2 regions of the Massilimicrobiota sp. mt181 genome follow, and region 1 is predicted to be linked to the other one. Evidence: a T-box and tRNA genes for the amino acid it is inferred to sense, from the RefSeq annotation. Region 1 holds a T-box; the other holds one or more tRNA genes.
The links. A T-box is a leader RNA that pairs with one kind of tRNA and senses whether it is charged. The one in region 1 lies ahead of ileS (isoleucine--tRNA ligase), so its partner is inferred to be a tRNA-Ile.

Region 1 (10,157 bases):
TGAATCATCAATATTGATTTGCTCTTGCTTTTCCACAATAATCCCATCCTTTTATAATTTATTTTATCATACTCAAATTTTAATATCAAGGTACCTTGATATTAATAAAAAAATAAATTCCTTTTATAAATGATATAAAAGGAATTTTATGAATATACTATCGAGCCAAACCTTCTTCTATTGCTTTTTGACTTACTGCTTTGGCTACCGCTTCTGCAACTCGTGGATCTAAAGCCTGAGGAATAATATATGTTGGAGATAATTCATCATCATTGACGAGTGATGCTAAACCATATGCTGCCGCTAATTTCATACCTTCACTGATTTTTTTTGCTCTCACATCTAATGCTCCTCTAAATAACCCTGGAAAAGCCAAGACATTATTAATCTGATTTGGATAATCAGAACGTCCAGTTCCCATCACTGCAACACCGGCATCAATAGCATCCTGATAAGGAATTTCTGGTTCAGGATTCGCCATAGCAAAGACAATTGGATTCTCTTTCATACTTTTCACCATATCCTGTGTTAAAACACCTGGAGCTGATACGCCGATGAACACATCCGCTTCTTTCATTGCTTCTGCCATTGTCATACGTTTAGCCTGAGAATTTGTAATCTGCGTTAATTCCTGAGTTAGAAAATCATATTGATCATAATCCTCTGTTGTTACTATTCCATTGATATTAAAGCCATAGATTTCTTTAACACCTAAAGCATGAATCATTTTAATAATAGAGCTTCCTGCTGCTCCTGTTCCACTTACAACAACCGTAATATCTTCTATGTTCTTATGAACGACTTTTAAAGCATTCAACAATCCTGCAGTCACAACAATAGCAGTTCCATGCTGATCATCATGGAAAACAGGAATGTCTAATTCATTGATTAAAGTTCTTTCAATTTCAACACAACGTGGGGCACTAATATCTTCAAGATTAATACCACCAAATGTTGGCGCAATAGCTTTGACAATGCGAATAATTTCTTGTGGATCTTTGGTATCCAAACAGATTGGTACGGCATCAATATGACCAAACTTTTTAAACAAAACAGCCTTCCCTTCCATAACAGGCATTGCTGCTTCAGGACCAATGTCCCCTAACCCTAAAACAGCGGTTCCATCACTAACAACAGCAACACTATTTTGTTTCCATGTATATTTATAAACATCATCTTTATTTTTAGCAATTTCACGACATGGCTGAGCAACACCTGGCGTATAAGCCAAAGATAAATCATGACTTTCATTTAATGGCACTTTCAATTGAACTTCTAATTTTCCTTTGGCACGTTCGTGTAGTTCTAATGCTTCTTGATATATATCTTTCATCTTTCTCCCTCTTTTCGTCTTTATTATGCCATAGTTTTGAAAAAATGAAAAACAGATGTTTATTTATCTGCTTTATATATTTTATAGAGTTGTTATCATAAATGTCATAACACCATCATAAGTGACATTTTCCTGATCACTACAAACGATGAAATGATCTCCTTTTTTCACTTCCATACCTTCTAGTGTTCCTTCTCCTTCAAGGATACTTACAAGCTGGAAAGGTTTATCATTAGTAATGATGTTTTCACCATTTATACGATAACAATCTACTGTAAAGAATTCACTTTCAACATATCTTGTTTTTGAACCATGATCCAAATGACTATTTGTAAATAATTTATTTGTTTCTAAATCAGCTGGAACATTTGTGACATCAATAGATTGTTGAACATGTAATTGTCTTTCATTTCCATCTTTATCTTTACGATGATAGTCATAAACACGATATGTAATATCAGAAGATTGTTGTGCTTCATATATCAATGATCCACTGCAAATGGCATGCAAAGTTCCAGATGGAATATAGAAGAAATCTCCTTTATTAATTTCAAAAGAATTTAATAAATGATCATAATCATCATTTTCAATAGCTTTGATGAATTCTTCTTTTGTTTTTGCATGATGTCCCATTACCATCTTTGTTCCTTCATCAGCCTGTAAAACATACCAGCATTCTGTCTTACCTAATGAATTTTCATGTTTAGCTGCATATTCATCATTAGGATGAACCTGTACAGATAAATCATCTTTCGCATCAATAATTTTAACTAATAGAGGAAACTGATCTCCTTGAGCATTTCCAAAAAGTTCTTTATGATTTTGCCATAACCATGATACTGTTTTTCCTTGATATTCTCCATCAGCAATTTCACAGTCACCGTTTTTATGACCAGAAATAGCCCAACATTCTCCTGTGTGATCACTTGGAATATCATAGCCATAAACATCTCTCAGCTTATGACCACCCCAAATCATTTCTTTAAATACTGGTTGAATCTTTAAAATATGTCCCATAATCATCTTCCTTTCCTATATATTTTAAGAATTCTTCAATCTGATTTTCATGAAATAACTGTATTCCACATTCATGGCACATTTTAGCAAATACACCTTGGCCATGAATAAGTTTATGTTGAAATGTCCCATCATAGACACCATCACAACCACAGCTTGGACTTCTAAACTTCAATAAAGCCACTTCAATATGATTTTCCTGAAATATTTCCAAAGCTCTTTGAGCACCTTTTACATATTCTTCTGTCACATCCTGATGAAAGCAGGTTTCCACTTTTAATGGATTCACTGACTGAATTTCTGCTGGATCACGTGGAATAGTAAGTCCACCTAAGACCTCTGGACATACTGGAACAATCAAATGATCCTGATTCATTTTGATCATGACGTCAACAGGATGGCTTTTTCCATTATATGTACAATGAACACCTAATAGACATTGACTGACACCTATTTTCATTTTTGAAAAAACTCCTTAATTTCTTGGGGATTTTCAACAATATGATCAGCTCCTGCTTCTTCAAGTTCCTGTCGTCCTCGAAATCCCCATGTTACACCGATAGATTCAATCCCTGCAAAGTATCCTGTATCAATATCTACCTGACTATCTCCAATAAAAAAACAATCTTTTTTATCTAATTTCATAGCCATTAATGCCATATAGCTAGATTGTGGATCTGGTTTAATAGGATATAAATCCTGTTGACCATAAACAGCAGTAAATGTATCTGGAAATAAAGCCTCAACAATTTGAATAGCTAAAGTATGTGGTTTGTTTGTCACAACAGACATTTGAATATGATGTTCTTTCAAAAAATCAATCAATTCTTTTATACCATCATAAGGAACTGTATAATCAAGACAATGTTCTCGATAGATTTTATGAAAATCATTTAAACACACATCTAACATATCAATATGTTCTTGTCCCAATGCACGTTCCATCAATTTTTTCACTCCATTTCCAACAAACATATTATACTCTGAAATATCATATGTTGGTAAATGATGCAATTCTAAAACTTTATTCGTTGATAAGGCCAAATCTTTAATAGAATTGACCAATGTACCATCTAAATCAAAAAGACAACCTTTTTTCATATAACCCCCCTTCAACATTATAACAGTATTGAAAAAATATTGAAAGATGTTATAATAACTTTATGTTAAATGAGGTGAATTTATGGAAGATTCAAGATCAACTAAGTATACAAATATTTTAACATTTATTGGTTATGTTATAGGTTTTTTATGTATTATCTGGTATCTGGTTACCAATTCAAATCCTGTTTTACCTATTGTCGGTGTTATTATTATTTTTATAGGTCGATTTGTTGGATATGGTATTGATCGTATTATTGATTTAAAAGAAAATAAATAAAAGGCTGAAACGAGTGACTATGATGAAATAAAGTTCAATCATTCGTTCAGCCTTTTGTTATTTTTTATGTCTTTTTTTAAAAACAATGATAACTGCTATACATCCCCCTACAACAAGAAAAATCAATCCATAATATAAGATTCTTTCCATTAATGTTGAAGAAATGTCTGTTAATAATATCATATCATATGAATATACAAGCTGATCTTGGTTGTAAATAGATAGAGTACCTATTTTTTCTCCTGCCTCCATAGGGGCAACAAGGAATGTTGGTGTATCTATTTGATAAACCAGATCATTTTCTGATATATCTTTATTTACAATAACGGATATTTCCTCAGGTGCACAATACTGATAACGGAAATCAAAGGATTGTAAAATCCAATAATCTGCCATTTCTTCATCTTTTTTATAAAGAATAACCTGATGGTAGTTGTTATGTAAATATTGACAGACAGCAATCGCATCTCTGACGTGGTTTTGTGTATATTGTCCTTGTGCATAGGCAGTCACTAAAATGAATTGGTGCTCATCAATTGTCATGGTACTTGCTAAAGTTAATTGAGCTTCATCAGTAAAACCACTTTTTGCGCCATCAATCTGTGAAATATCTAATCCATAAGCATTTTTTCCTCTTTGTAAAGAAGAGGCCCATGTATGATTGCCTCTAGAGCTTGTATAAACACGTGCATTGAAAACATCTTCAAAAGCATCATTTTGTAAAGCATGATGAAGGATCATAGCCATATCATAAGGTGTCGTATAATGTTGTTCATCATGAAGTCCAGTAACATTCATAAAATGTGAATCATTCAAATGCAGACGCGTAACAAGTTGATTCATAGCTTCAACAAGCTGATCAGTTGATCCATAAGTCAAACGTGCTAAAGCGTTGCAGGCATCAGCACCTGAAGGCAATAAAGCTCCATAAAGCAAATCCTCATATGTAACTCGTTCTCCTACATAGAATCCAGCTACTGATGCCCCTTGTTCTAATAATCCATCCAAATCCACTTGCTCTATCTGAACTTCTTGATGAATATCATCAATCTTTTCTAAAGCAAGACTGACAGTCAGAATTTTGGTCATACTGGCAGGATAAATTCTTTCTTGGCTTCTTTGATCAAGATAAACAATATTTGTCTGTTGATCATATAAATAAGCATATTGAGAGTGAAGAGACACATTTAAATTTTCACTAGCGCTGACAGGCGTGATTTGAAAAAAGAGCATCACCAGGACAATTAAACTTATTAATTTTTTCATTGAGATCCCCCTTTCCTTAAAAATGAAAGCTTCGTTTCAGAAATCACAACAGCAACAAAAATAAGAATAAATCCTATCAGAATTTTAGGAGTTAAAACTTCTCCATAAAACGCAATTGAAAAGGCGACACCAAAAACGGATTCCAAAGATAAAATCAATGATGCATTACATTCACTTGTATATTTTTGTCCAGTTGTCTGACAAAACATTGTCAGTGCTGTCGCAAAGAAAACCAAATAAAGAATCTGTAAATAAATAGATGGTTCAATTTTTGTAATTAAAGTCAAATCTTCACTCAATACAGCAACAAGCAAAGCTGCACAGGTTCCACCGATAAATTGTAATGACGTAAAAGCTCCACCATTAATTCCATTAGAAAATCTTTTAATCAATAAAATGTGTAAAGCGTATAAGACACCACCACATAATGTTAACAAATCTCCAATATTCATAGCTAAATTTCCATCCAACGAAACACACCCAATACCTATGACACATATAAATGCAGCCATGAAATTATAAATATCAGGTCTTTTATGATAAAAAATCCAAATTAAAAATGGAACAATAGCACAATAAACCGCTGTTAAAAAAGCATTCTTCCCAGGTGTTGTATAATTCAAGCCCCATGTCTGTACATAATATGCTCCAAACAAACAGCAACCTGTTAATAATCCACCTTTGATTTGTTGAATGTTTAATGTTTTTAAATGACGCCAAAAAATCATAGACAATAATAAGGCAGCTAAAGAAAATCTCAATAATAACAAGACTGCAGGTGTTAAAAAATCAACAGCACTCTTCATAACAATAAAAGAACTTCCCCATATAAGAGCCGCAATCAATAATAAAATTCCACCTTTAAAGCTTTGACTCATACTATCTCCTTTCAAAAATAAATGGTACGATACGTACCATTTATTATTTATCCATGGATGACATCATGACAACGAGGACACAATTCGCCTTCCATTTCTGATTCTTCAAAATAATTCCAGCATCTTGGACATTGAACACCATTGAATTTTTCACTATGAATATAAGCTGTCTCATATTCTTCAAGATTTGTAGAATCATTGACTATCTGAACTTTCGCAACAATAAATAATTGTTTTAAAACATCAGCCAATTGACTCATATCCTGATATGGATCTTTTAAGCAAATTGTCACTTTTGCTTCCATATTTGATTTAATTTCTTTAGCATTTCTTAATTCTTCTAATGATTTTAAGACATCTTTTCTTAACAGCAAGAAACGATCGTAATATTCTTTAATAGCTTCTTCATTTTCTACTGGAAGTAATTCTGGTTTTGCTTCTAAGAAAATAGATTCAGCTTTATCATCATCACAATGGAAATGATCATGCAATTCTTCACTTGTAAAGACAAGAATTGGTGATAATAATTTCATCATTGTTTTTGCATAATAATATAATACTGTTTGAACTTGTCTTCTTCTTAAGCTGTCTGCTTTTTCAATATAAAGAATATCTTTTGTAAAGTCCATATAGAAAGCACTTAAAGTATTTGTAAAGCAATTTAAAATTAACTGATTTGCTTCAGCAAAATCATATTGATTAAAGGCTTCTTCATAACCTTTCATTAACTGATTTAATTCAACAAGCATATATTGATCAACACCTTCAAGTTTTGAGATTTCGACCAAATCACTTGCTTTAAAATCAGAAAGATTTCCCAAAACAAAACGCATTGTATTTCTAATTTTACGATAATTTTCAGCAATTTGTTTCATAATATCATTAGAAATACGTACATCAGATTGATATGCAACTGAAGTTGCCCATAATCTTAAAATATCAGCACCATATTGATTCACAAGTTTAATTGGATCAACAGTATTGCCTAATGATTTAGACATTTTATTTCCTTTACCATCTAATACAAATCCATGAGATAAAACTGTTTTATAAGGGGCTTGACCATAAACAGCAGTTCCAATGATTAATGATGAGTTGAACCATCCACGATATTGATCACTACCTTCAAAGTATAAATCAACTGGATAACGATATCCTCTTTCTCTCATGCATCCTGTATGTGAAGATCCTGAATCAAACCACACATCCATAATATCTTTTTCTTTCTTAAAGATACCATTTGGTGAATGTTCATTCGTATATCCTTCAGGTAATAAGAATTTTTCATCTTTTTCAAACCAAATATTAGAACCATATTGTCTAAATAACTCAGAGATATGTTTGAAAACTTCTTCTTCCATAATTGGTGTCCCATCTTCACAATAAATAATAGGAATTGGAACTCCCCAGCTTCTTTGACGAGAAATACACCAGTCACCACGATCTTTAATCATATTGTAGATTCTGATATGACCCCATTCATTTAACCATTCAACATGATCAATTTCATCTAATAATTTTTCTCTAATCTTATCAATTGAACAGAACCATTGGTCAGTTGCTCTAAAGATAATTGGTTTTTTTGTACGCCAGTCATGAGGATAACTATGTGTAATGAATTCAAGTTTTAAAAGTACTCCTAATTCATCAAGTTTTAAAGTCACTGTTTTATTTGCATCATCAACATATTGACCCGCTAACCATTCACCACAGTCTTCCATCATACAACCATGTTCATCAACATTACAATAAATATCTAAACCATATTTTTGACCAACAATAAAGTCATCCATACCAAATCCAGGAGCAGTATGAACGCATCCAGTACCTGCTTCAGCAGTCACGTGGTCTCCTAAAATAACTAATGATTCACGATCATATAATGGATGCTGACAAGTAATCATTTCTAATTCTTGTCCTTTAAATGTTTTTAAAATTTGTTTTTCTTTTAATTCAAATTTTTCCCATAAAGAATCAACAAGTTCTTCTAAAACAATTAATTTTCCTTTTTCACTTTGAACAAGTGCATAGGTATAATCAGCATTTAAACAGATTGCAAGGTTTGCTGGAATTGTCCAAGGTGTTGTTGTCCAAATCACAAAACTTGTATCAGTATCTAAAATACCTTTTCCATCTTTAACAGGGAATTTCACATAGATAGTTGGACTTTTCACATCATGGTATTCAACTTCTGCTTCTGCTAAAGCGGATTCACTTGATGGTGACCAATACACAGGTTTTAATCCTTTATAAATCAACCCATCCATAGCCATTTTGGCAAAAACATCAATTTGATTGGCTTCAAATTCTGGTAATAAAGTTAAATATGGATGATCATAATCAGCAAATGTTCCAACACGAATACATTGTTCTTTTTGAATTTCAACTTGTTTTAATGCGTATTCATAACATTTTTTTCTAAATTCAGCAGTACTTAATTCTTTACGATTGACTCCTAATTTTTGAATAGCATTTTCAATTGGTAATCCATGTGTATCCCATCCAGGAATATATGGTGTATATAATCCCTGCATGTTTTTATAACGACAAATCACATCTTTAATAATTTTGTTTAACATATGTCCAGTATGCATATTTCCATTAGCATATGGTGGTCCATCATGGAAAACAAAATCATCATGTCCCTGATTTTGTTCTATAACCTTTTCATACATATGAGTGTCTTGCCATCTTTGAACATAACCTGGTTCCTTTTTAGGAAGATTTCCACGCATTTCAAAATCTGTTTTAGGCATTAATAATGTGTCTTTATAATTCATTGTCTTCCTTCCTTTCTCAAATAAAAAAACGTCCTGTTAAAGGACGTGATGACGCGGTACCACCTTTATTCATATCTTCACTAAGATATGCACTTAACATCTTAACGCGATGTACGTCTTATTCTACTTTCGTTCAAATAAGCTACTCTCAGGTCGATTCATTATAAGTTCCACTTATTTGCTTTCACCAACCGCAAACTCTCTTTAAGCTTTACTTATAAACTGTCCTTGTCATTGTATTTGTTTTCTTGTTCTTCTTTAATTAAACTGAAAATTTCTGATTTGTCAATAGTTTCTAGCATTTCTTTGCTCATTTTTACAACATTTGTTCTAAAATCAATAGCTTCTTGCTTAAACGTATCCATATCTTTTGACAAACCACGAACATATTCCATAGATTCTTTGAGAATCATATTGGCATTTCTTTTAGCCTTTTCAATTAATTCACTAGCTTCCTTTAAAGCAAGTCTCGCAATCTCTTCATTAGTTTTCTCATGAACAGAAATTTGTTTTGTAAGTAAAGTGTTTTGTTCTTTTAATTCCGTCATTTCTTCTTCCATTGACTGAATCGTCTTTTTTTGTTTTTCAATTTCCTGTTTCAATTCATTGATACGCTTGTTAACTTCCTCAATATTATAACCACGAAATTGTTTATCAAATTGTTCCAATCCATCCACCTCACTTATAAAAGTATCCAGAAACAACATAATTACCTTGTCGTGTTTGCTTATTTTCATCTATAAGTTTGACACGACCATGATGTTTAAAAGATACCATATCATTATTATGACACAAATAACTGACTTCTTCAACAATTTTATAATTGACTTTCACATGACCACTACGAATAGCCTCACTGGCTGATTGTCGAGAAACTTTAAACATTGCTGAAACAACTTTATCGAGACGCATACTTGATAAAATGAAAGATTTAGAGATATATTCATGTACAATTTCTATTTCCTCATGACATTCCTTAAGATGAACTTTTGATTTTTTAATCTGTTTTAAAGATTGTTTAATATAAGGAAAAGTTTGCAAAGTACAGGCAAAGAAAAAACGTTCACCATCATAAATATCACCAATACATTCTCTTTTGATACCTAAATTCATTAATGCTCCTAAAATATCTTTATGTTTAATTTTTCCAAATTGCTGATTATACAAAATTTCAATGAGTTGAATTTGAAAATCATCTGATTGAATCTCATAAAAGTCTGGACAGATAATCATGCGTTGATTTTCAGCATGAACAAAACCACCAAAACTCTTGACAACAAGCTCTTTTCCAATCACACTTCTGACAATCTCCTGTTCATGAGGATTATAAAATGGAGTTAAAATCATCCTTTGATGATGAAGAGCTTGAAATTGGTAATCTAAAATTTTCTTAACAAAAGCCTCGTCGCCTTTAAAATGTTCTAACATCATTCAAAAAGAAAGTATTAGCAACTTCCTTGCTAATACTTATTTTATTCATCCATTTCAGATTCATCCATAGT
Region 2 (10,157 bases), on a different contig from region 1:
GAAAATGGATAAAGAGTAGTTACAGTGATTGTGGCTACTTTTTTCGTGTTTCAAAAAGAAGAAAGGCTTTATTTTTTAAGAAAATTGGTATATGATAATGAAAAATGATAGGGGGATAGATAATGGAAAAAAATTATGTTGGTCAAGAAAGAAATATCACTCTTATTATGGATTTTTATGAATTAACAATGTCTTATAATTATTTTAAGATGGGTAAGAAAGATGAAATAGTTTATTTTGATATGTTTTATCGAAAAAATCCAGATAATGGTGGTTTCGTTATTTTTGCTGGATTACAGCAATTGATCGAGGCTATTGAAAATATGCATTTTAGTGAAGGAGATATTGCGTATTTAAGATCTTTAAATGTTTTTGATGAAGAATTTTTTGATTATTTAAGAACTTTCAAGTTTACTGGGACAATTTATTCTGTCAAAGAAGGAACACCAGTTTTTCCATATGAACCATTGGTGACAGTGAAAGCAAAGCTCATTGAAGCTCAGCTTATAGAAACATTTTTATTAGTGACTATTAACCATCAGTCTTTAATTGCGACAAAGGCGCGACGTATTGTTCAGGAAGCCAAAGGAAGAGCTGTCATGGAGTTTGGCGCAAGACGAGCACAAGGTTATGATGGTGCTCATTATGGAGCGAGAGCGGCTTATATTGGTGGTGTTGCAGGGACAGCTACTGTTTCTGCTGGAAAAGATTTTCATATGCCTGTTTTAGGGACAATGGCTCATTCTTTTGTTCAATCATTTGATTCTGAATATGAAGCATTTAAAGCGTATGCTCAAATTTATCCAGATAACTGTGTTTTATTAGTTGATACATATGATACTTTAAAGAGCGGTGTTCCTCATGCGATTCGTATTGCTGAAGAAGTTTTAGCGCCAATGGGGAAACGATTAAAAGGAATTCGTTTAGACAGTGGAGATATTGCTTATTTAACGAAAAAAGCAAGAATGATGCTTGATGTAGCTGGTTTACATGATTGTCAGATTACAGTTTCTAATTCCTTGGATGAATATTTGATACGTTCTGTATTGGAACAGGGTGCACAAATAGATTCTTTTGGAGTTGGAGAAAATATGATTGTATCAAAATCTTCTCCAGTTTTTGGTGGTGTTTATAAACTTGCTGCAATAGAAAAAAATGGAGAAATTATTCCTAAAATTAAAATTTCTGAAAATAGAGAAAAGATTACAAACCCTGGTTATAAAAAGGTATATCGTTTAATTGAAAAAGAAACAAATAAAGCTATTGCGGATATTATTGCTTTCCATGATGAGGTTTTAGATGAAAATCAGGATTTGACAATTTATCATCAATTAGATGCATGGAAACATAAGACGCTTTATGCTGGTACATATGAAGTCCATCCACTACAGACTTTAGTTTTTGATGAAGGAAAGAATGTTTATCCACATTATACATTAGATGAAATTTGTGCTTATTCAGCACAACAAAAACAATTCTTATGGGATGAAATCTTCCGTTTAGAATATCCTCATTTATATTATGTGGATTTAACACAAAAATTATTGGATTATAAACTCAAAATGTTGGCAGAAGGGAAAAAGGGACATTAAAGTTTTCTTTTAAGGATCAATGCTGATATGATTATTACAGTTGTAGGATTAGGTGTTATAGGTGGAAGTTTTGTTAAAGCACTTAAAGGTAAAGGTTATGATGTTTATGGTGTTGATTGCAATCAACAGACTTTAGATATGGCCAAAGAAGAAGGTTGTATTATTGAAGGATATCAGGATGGACATGAAATTATTGAAAAAAGTGATCTCACAATTATTTGTTTATATCCATCACAAGTGCTTGATTTTATCTCTCAACATACTTTTAAAAAAGGAAGTATTGTGAGTGATGTCGTGGGGATTAAATCGTATTTTTTAGCAAAAGCTTTAGAAATTATCGATCAAGATGTTGAATATATTAGTGGTCATCCAATGGCAGGAAGAGAAAAAAAAGGATATTTGTATGCAAGTGAAAAAGTGTTTCATAATGCAAATTATATTGTCATACAACATGAAAAAAACCATCAGAAATCAATTGATTTTATGTGTCAATTTGTTGCTGAATTAGGATTTAAAAGTGTCAAAATTATGAGTCCTTATGCTCATGATGAAATTATTTCATTTACTTCTCAATTACCACATACATTGGCTGTGGCACTAATCAATAGTGATGATGAAAAATATGAGACCGGAAAGTATATTGGTGATTCTTTTCGTGACCTGACTCGTATTGCCAATATTAATGCGGATTTATGGATAGAATTGTTTTTTAATAACCAGGAATACTTATTATCATCAATGGCACGCTTTGAAAAAGAGTTCGATCAATTAAAAAAAGCAATTTATCAAAAAGATGAAAAAGCTTTAAGAGAGATGTTTTTGAAATCATCAAAGCGTCGCGAGAAATTGGAAAAATAGTCTTAAAATCAACAATATTTGTACATACGTAATGAAAGAGATTGAAAACTTTATAAAAAATCTCTTTCATTATTCTTTTGAGAAACATTTTGAAATGTAAAAAAAACAAAAAAAGGTATTGCATAAATGTGGAAAATATTATATACTATTTGAGCAACGAGTTAAGGGAAATGGTTCCATAGCCAAGTTGGTAAGGCTACAGACTGCAACTCTGTCATCGTCGGTTCGAGTCCGGCTGGAACCTCCATTGTTGCCCAGGTGGCGAAATTGGTAGACGCACAGGACTTAAAATCCTGCGGACCTTAAAATCCGTGCCGGTTCGACTCCGGCCCTGGGCACCAAATAAAAAAATTAAAAAAAGTGTTGCAATTGATAAAAAAATGTGATATTATTGAATGGCACTGTTAAGAGGCGCTAGTAGCTCAACTGGATAGAGTGCTTGACTACGGATCAAGAGGTTGTGGGTTCGATTCCTGCCTAGCGCGCCAATCAAATATCAAACGGGAAGTAGCACAGCTTGGTAGTGCACCTGGTTTGGGACCAGGGGGTCGCAGGTTCGAATCCTGTCTTCCCGACCATTTAATGGGGCTTTAGCTCAGCTGGGAGAGCGCCTGCTTTGCACGCAGGAGGTCAGCGGTTCGATCCCGCTAAGCTCCACCATTATGTTGCGGAGGTTTACCCAAGTCCGGCTGAAGGGATCGGTCTTGAAAACCGACAGGGGATGAAAGTCCCGCGGGGGTTCGAATCCCTCAACCTCCGCCATTTATTAAATTTCATATCGCGGGATGGAGCAGTCTGGTAGCTCGTCGGGCTCATAACCCGAAGGTCGTTGGTTCAAATCCTTCTCCCGCAACCAAATGGTCTGGTAGTTCAGTTGGTTAGAATGCCGCCCTGTCACGGCGGAGGTCGCGGGTTCGAGCCCCGTCCAGACCGCCATTTATTTTGGTTCCGTAGCTCAGTCGGTAGAGCAGAGGACTGAAAATCCTCGTGTCGCTGGTTCGATTCCGGCCGGAACCACCATTTTTTAAACGATTCACTACATGGCGGGGTAGCTCAGTTGGCTAGAGCAATCGGTTCATACCCGGTGGGTCGGGGGTTCGAATCCCTTCCCCGCTACCATTGAGTCAATGAGTGGTGAATACCACTTTTTATTTTGGACCCTTAGCTCAGTTGGTTAGAGCTATCGGCTCATAACCGATCGGTCGAAGGTTCGAGTCCTTCAGGGTCCACCATATTGTTGATAACCTCTTATGAGGTTTTTTTTGTTTTTTTGTAAAAAAAATTGTGCTATGATATTCTTATGGACTTTCACATAAATTCCATAAAGTTTTATTAAGATACAAGCAGGTGATATAATGGAAGATATAAGACATATGGGATTAACTGATCAGCAAGTTGAATCACGTATTCAACAGGGACATGTTAATATTTCTCATGATAATATTTCTAAAACAAAGAAGCAAATTGTTTTGGAACATACTTTGACATATTTCAACTGTTTAAATGTTTTTTTAGCAGCTATTATTATATCGACAGGGAGATGGACTAATCTCACTTTTATGGTTGTCGTTATTATTAATGCTTTTATAGGTATATATCAGGAATTTAAAGTTAAGAAAATTATTGATCAGTTAACATTAGTCACTGTGAAAACAATAAAAGTCATTAGAAATCAACAAATCCAAACTATTCCTATAGAAGAACTCGTTCTTGATGATGTTGTTTTTTTAGAGGCAGGAAATCAAATTGGTAGTGACTGTATTGTTTTAAAATCACAGGGTATGGAAGTTAATGAATCTATGTTAACGGGTGAATCAGAGCCAGTAAAGAAGATGAAAAATGATGAATTACTTTCTGGAAGTTTCGTTGTGGCAGGAAGTGCTTATGCGAAAGTTATCAGAGTTGGTAATGATAACTATTCAACAAATCTTGTACGCAAAGCTAAAAATAAAAATAATGCTTCTTCGGAAATGAAAAATTCTATTGAAAAAGTTATCAAGATTTTAAGTGTTGTGATTATTCCGGTAGGAATTGTTCTTTATTTTTCTCAGTTAACTGCTTTTCCTAATGATCAGGCAAGCGCGATTGTGAAAACTGTTGCAGGCGTTGTGGGGATGATTCCTGAAGGGCTGGTTTTGCTAACAAGTTTGTCTTTTATTATTGGTGTTGGTAAACTGGCAAGAAAAAATGCTTTGATTCAGGAAATGGAAGCTATTGAAGCCCTGGCAAGAGTGGATGTTTTATGTCTTGATAAGACAGGAACCATTACAACAGGGGAACTTAAGGTAGATCGTGTTTTGCCACTTCATTCTTCTTCTTTTCATGACATTGAAACGATTATGGGAGCAATGGCACATGAATTTGATGATGTGAATGCGACACAGCTGGCTTTACAAGATTATTTTTTAAAGTCTGAGCATATTGAAGTTTTGGAACGTATTCCATTTTCTTCGCAGCGTAAAATGAGAGCTTTGCATATTCAGGGAAAAGGGCACTACGTTTTAGGAGCACCAGAATTTCTCGTATCTGATGATTCTCAAACGTTGGAAATGGCTGAGTCCTATGCGAAAGAAGGCTATCGTGTCTTGTTGTTGGGTGAGACAGATTGTCTTGATTCTCATACATCTCAAATAGGCCATGTCAAAGCGATGGCTCTCATTGTGATTTATGATTGTATTCGCCCTGAGGCTAAAGAAACGCTTCGTTTTTTTGAAAATGCCCATGTTGATATACGCATATTATCTGGGGATAATCCAATGACTGTTTCACGTGTTGCCCAATTGGCAGGATTAAAAAATGGTGATCTATATATTGATGCATCCACTTTTCCTGATGATGACATGGAACTTGAAAAGATTGTCTCTCACTATCGTGTTTTTGGGCGTGTAAAGCCAGAACAAAAACAACGTATTATCAAAGCTTTACAAGCCAATCAACATGTTGTAGGGATGGTTGGTGATGGTGTGAATGATGTTTTGGCATTGAAGGATGCTGATTGTGGGATTGCTATGGCGGCAGGTAGTGATGCGGCTAAACAGGCAGCACATATTGTTTTATTGGATTCTTCGTTTGCATCCATGGTCGATATCGTCAATGAGGGGAGAGCTATTATTGCAGATATTGAAAGAGTCAGCTCTCTTTATCTAACAAAAACGATTTATTCGACTGCTCTTTGTTTGATTTTTGCTGCTCTAAGATTCAGTTATCCATTTACACCTTTACAGTTAAGCCTCATCAGTGGTCTTGCGATTGGACTACCAAGTTTCCTTTTAACATTAGAGCGTGCTTCTACATTATCATCACAAGGTTTCTTTAAACATGTGATGTCTACAGCTTTACCATGTGCTCTCACAATGATTATTTATATGTTATTGATTACTTGGATTGGTAGCTACTTCCATTTTGATTCCAAACTTTTATCTACATACTATTATTTAGTTGCCGGTTTTATCAGTTTTTTAGTGGTTTATATTGTATGTATGCCATGGAGTCGTTTAAGAGTTACTGTAACGAGTCTGTTTGCGGTTGTCTTTTATTTGATCTTGATGATTATGCATGATTTCTTTGGGATTTATTCATTCTTTACAAAATCACTTATTTTTGTTATTCCACTTTGTTTAAGTTCTATCTTTGTCATTTTTCAACTTAAAAAATGGATTGTCACTTTATATCATCATTTTGAAAAGCATTAACGCAGAAGTTTCAAATTATGAACGGATATAAATGTTTTCTCCTTTGAAAGAATTTGTTGACATTGCTCTTTAGAAAGATCAAAGAGTTTATAGGGATGAATGTTAATGGTTGAAACATAAATGCCACATTTTATAAAAAAAGAACATTGTTGATGAAGATATTCAAATTTCTTATCTTTTAAATATAAATGAAGTTTGATAAATGCTTCCTCAATTTGTTCTTCTGCGATGTTAAACATAACGAGAAAAAAGAAGTTTGATCTTTCATAATACAAATGTGCATGACCAAAATCCAAAAAGTCTTCTACTTTTTTGACAAGATGTCTGGATACATGAAAATAGAGTTGGGGATATTCTTCGATAGAGTAGGGGTCAATATAATAATCGATATATATTCCTGTAAGAAAATGAACATCCAAAGGAATGTCAAGTTGTTTAAAAAAAGGATAGAGATTTTTTTGATAGTCTGTTTGCTGATATGAAAAATCAGGATCTAAAATTGGAAATTGATATTGATTATTTGTTGTATCATAGATATTCATTTTTTTCACCAAATAAATTTTAACATAGGAAAGTGTCGATTTATGTCTAATTGTGCCAAAAAAAGTCACATTGGACTTTTTTTGTATTTGTGACATATAAATATATAGGTGATACTATGGGAATAAGGCGTTATGTTGTTTTGGGTTTAGGTTTAATCATCTATATATTGATAATCAAATATATGTTTTCACTCCTTTTTCCTTTTTTGATGGCTTTTCTTTGTTTTTTCATTTTAAAGCCTTTCATTAATAAAATTCAAAATACAATTCCTTTACAAGAAAGTGCTATTGGTATTTCTGTTTTATTGTTGATTTATCTTTTCTTGGCATTTGTATTAGGGGCTTTATTGACTTTTTTGTTTTTATTAGGAATACGCTTTTTTCAGCAGCTTCCTGTTTATTATGATTCTATATTTTTGCCCTTTATTTCCAATATTATTCATTATTTGGAAGATACTTTCTCTTTTTTGCCTCAAGATATTGTTGTTATATTTCAAAATTGGATTCATCAAAATATCATTGGCATAATGAATTTTGCTTCTTCTTTTGTCAAACTGATACCTTCTTTCATTGTGTCTTTTTTTATATTTGTGATTTCAACATTTTTTTTAGTTTTAGATTATGAGAATATGAAAAACAGTTTTTTAAGATTAACACAGAAGAAAACCTATCAGAAATTTGTTTATATTAAAAATGGAGTCTTAAAGAGTTTATTCATTTATCTGAAGTGTCAGTTCATATTAATATTTGTGTCATTTTTGATGTTATGGGCGGGTTTTTGGATTTTGCATATTGAACCATCATCTTTATATGCACTCGCAATTTCTTTGTTAGATACACTGCCATTTATTGGCATTGGGATTGTTCTGATTCCTATGATTATTCTTTTGTTGATGCAATCATCATATATGAAAGCAATTTATATTTTGTGCCTTTATCTGATTATTAATATGGTCAGAAGTTTTTTAGAGCCCCATATATTAAACAAAGAAACAAAGATTCCATCCTTTTTGCTTCTCTTATCAATGGTCATTCATGTGAAGTTTTTTGGGATAGCTGGTGTTTTTCTTAGTCCGATTCATTTGAGTTTCCTGTATGAGTATTTGAATACAGTTGATGATTTGGTATAATGATGCTTAAAGGAGGAAGTGAGTATGCATAAAAAATATTTTTTCTTTGATATAGATGGGACATTAACCAATAAAGAAACAGGAGAGCTTGTAGAAAGTGCAAAAGAAACGATTCAAAAATTACAGGATAATGGACATTTTGTCTGCATTGCAACTGGAAGGGCTCATTATAAAACAAAAGATTTTGCGAAAATGGCTGGAATACATCATATTGTCAGCAATGGAGGTGCTGCTATTACTATTAATGATCAGGTTATTGAAAATAAACCATTAGATCGTCAAAAAGCTATTGCTTTATGCCAAGAGGCTCATCAAAAAGGGATGGGAGTTTTAATTTCTCCAAATGATAGTATAGATGTGATTATGAATGATGAGTTATTTATTCAACAGGTAGGTTATAGAAAAGAACCGACAAGATATTTCTTTGATTCATCACTAACATATCAGGATATTAAAGACTATTATAAAATATATATTGCTGTGGATGAAAAACGTGAAAAGGAATTATCTTTGCTTGATTCATTAGGACATATTCGTTTTATGAAAGAATATCTGACATATCAGCATGATGCCAAAGATCAAGGCATTAATAAGATGTTAGAATATGTTCATGGTCGTATAGAAGATGTTGTTGTTTTTGGTGATGACTATAATGATTTGATTATGTTTAAACCAGAATGGACATCTATTGCGATGGGAAATGCATGTGAGGAATTAAAGAAAAAAGCTGATTTTATAACAAAGAAAAGTACAGAAGATGGTATTCAATATGCCTGTCAATACTTTGGGTGGATTTAGGAAAGATATTTATTGTATACAATTATACAAAAATATGATATAATCTTTGAATATAAGGGGTGAGAGTTCATGGAAAATCAGATTCAGGATTTTTTTGAGAAATCATTAGTTGAAAATAAAATTGATAATGAACTTTATCAAACATATTCAGTAAAAAAAGGTTTACGAAATGAAGATGGAACAGGAGTCTTAGTGGGGCTTACAAAAATATCTGATGTTGTTGGATATAAAATTCAAAATGGAGAAAAAACGGATGACTATGGTCGTCTTTATTATCGTGGTATTAATGTTGAAGACATCATTAATGGAAAAAGAAAAGAGAAAAGATATTTGTTTGAAGAAGTATGCTTTTTGATTCTTTTTGGTTATTTGCCTTCATATGATGAGTTTGAGAGATTTAAAAAAGTTTTAAGTGATCATTATGAATTACCACCACATTATTTGGAAGCTAATATTTTAGGGTTTCCAGCTAAAAATTTAATGAATAAATTACAACAGGAAGTTTTAATGTTGTATGGATATGATGATGATCCTGATAATACAAGTATCATAGAAACTCTTAATAAGGGCATTAATTTATTAGCTAAAATTCCAAGTATTGTTTGTTATACATATCAAACAAAAGTACATTATTTTGATGAAAAGAGTTTGGTTATTCATCATGTTCAAAAAGATTTAAGTATTGCTGAAACCATTTTATCTTTGTTAAGAAATGATGGGAAATTCACTCCAAAAGAAGCAGAAGCTCTTGATATTGCATTGGTTTTACATGCTGATCATGGTGGAGGAAATAACTCTACATTTACAAATGTTGTGATTTCATCAACGGGGACAGATATCTATTCTTCAGTAGCTGGAGCAATTGGGTCTTTAAAAGGTCCACGTCATGGTGGAGCAAATTTGGCTGTTAAAAAGCAAATGGAGAGCGTTATTGATGAAATTTCATTAGATGCGACTGATGAACAAATTGATATGATTGTGAATCGTATTTTAGACAAGGATTTTAATGATTGTAGTGGTTTGATTTACGGAATTGGTCATGCTGTTTATACATTAAGTGATCCTCGTAGTGAGATGTTAAGTCAGATTTGTGAAGAACTGGCGATTGAAAAAGGACGATATCAGGAATATCTGTTTTATCAACGTTTCAGTCATATTGCAGTTAGAGAAATTTATAAACGAAAAGGTATTCATGTATGTACAAATGTCGATTTTTATAGTGGATTGGTTTATAATATGTTGAATATTCCAAGTGATTTATATACATTGTTGTTTGTTGTAGCGAGAACAGTTGGATGGATTGCACACAACGTAGAAAATAAATTGTATTCAAATCGTATTATCAGACCAGCTACAAAATATGTTGGTGAACTGAAAGAATACAAAACAATAGATGAACGTTAAAAAAGCAAGCTAGGCTTGCTTTTCATTTTGCATTTTTAAACGATAAGTTAATGATGATGGGTGTTTTCTTCCAATGGCCATATAAATCAGGATAGAGAGGATATTTGCAATAGCGATGATAGCAAACATATGATTATATCC

Region 2: it has a tRNA-Ile gene. The T-box ahead of ileS (isoleucine--tRNA ligase) is inferred to sense a tRNA for this amino acid. The anticodon was not compared.

The regions. Positions count from the first base shown of each region.
Region 1 covers NZ_JBVAYN010000023.1:25,478-35,634, forward strand. Annotated here, with positions in the region: gene ACZYT4_RS11435 (MarR family winged helix-turn-helix transcriptional regulator) at 1-36, opposite strand, end outside; gene ACZYT4_RS11440 (NAD(P)-dependent malic enzyme) at 158-1,333, opposite strand; gene ACZYT4_RS11445 (type I phosphomannose isomerase catalytic subunit) at 1,415-2,350, opposite strand; gene ACZYT4_RS11450 (2-thiouracil desulfurase family protein) at 2,316-2,810, opposite strand; gene ACZYT4_RS11455 (HAD family hydrolase) at 2,807-3,451, opposite strand; gene ACZYT4_RS11460 (hypothetical protein) at 3,534-3,731, shown strand; gene ACZYT4_RS11465 (D-alanyl-D-alanine carboxypeptidase family protein) at 3,789-4,997, opposite strand; gene ACZYT4_RS11470 (DMT family transporter) at 4,994-5,875, opposite strand; gene ileS (isoleucine--tRNA ligase) at 5,923-8,655, opposite strand; T-box leader at 8,692-8,899, opposite strand; gene ACZYT4_RS11480 (DivIVA domain-containing protein) at 8,871-9,323, opposite strand; gene ACZYT4_RS11485 (YlmH family RNA-binding protein) at 9,334-10,083, opposite strand; gene ACZYT4_RS11490 (cell division protein SepF) at 10,128-10,157, opposite strand, start outside.
Region 2 covers NZ_JBVAYN010000003.1:115,966-126,122, reverse strand. Annotated here, with positions in the region: gene ACZYT4_RS03005 (nicotinate phosphoribosyltransferase) at 123-1,592, shown strand; gene ACZYT4_RS03000 (prephenate dehydrogenase) at 1,620-2,450, shown strand; tRNA gene ACZYT4_RS02995 (tRNA-Cys) at 2,623-2,697, shown strand; tRNA gene ACZYT4_RS02990 (tRNA-Leu) at 2,703-2,791, shown strand; tRNA gene ACZYT4_RS02985 (tRNA-Arg) at 2,862-2,938, shown strand; tRNA gene ACZYT4_RS02980 (tRNA-Pro) at 2,952-3,028, shown strand; tRNA gene ACZYT4_RS02975 (tRNA-Ala) at 3,035-3,110, shown strand; tRNA gene ACZYT4_RS02970 (tRNA-Ser) at 3,120-3,212, shown strand; tRNA gene ACZYT4_RS02965 (tRNA-Met) at 3,230-3,306, shown strand; tRNA gene ACZYT4_RS02960 (tRNA-Asp) at 3,310-3,386, shown strand; tRNA gene ACZYT4_RS02955 (tRNA-Phe) at 3,395-3,470, shown strand; tRNA gene ACZYT4_RS02950 (tRNA-Met) at 3,493-3,569, shown strand; tRNA gene ACZYT4_RS02945 (tRNA-Ile) at 3,606-3,682, shown strand; gene ACZYT4_RS02940 (HAD-IC family P-type ATPase) at 3,806-6,142, shown strand; gene ACZYT4_RS02935 (hypothetical protein) at 6,139-6,684, opposite strand; gene ACZYT4_RS02930 (AI-2E family transporter) at 6,801-7,814, shown strand; gene ACZYT4_RS02925 (HAD-IIB family hydrolase) at 7,839-8,612, shown strand; gene ACZYT4_RS02920 (citrate synthase) at 8,682-10,016, shown strand; gene ACZYT4_RS02915 (MFS transporter) at 10,026-10,157, opposite strand, start outside.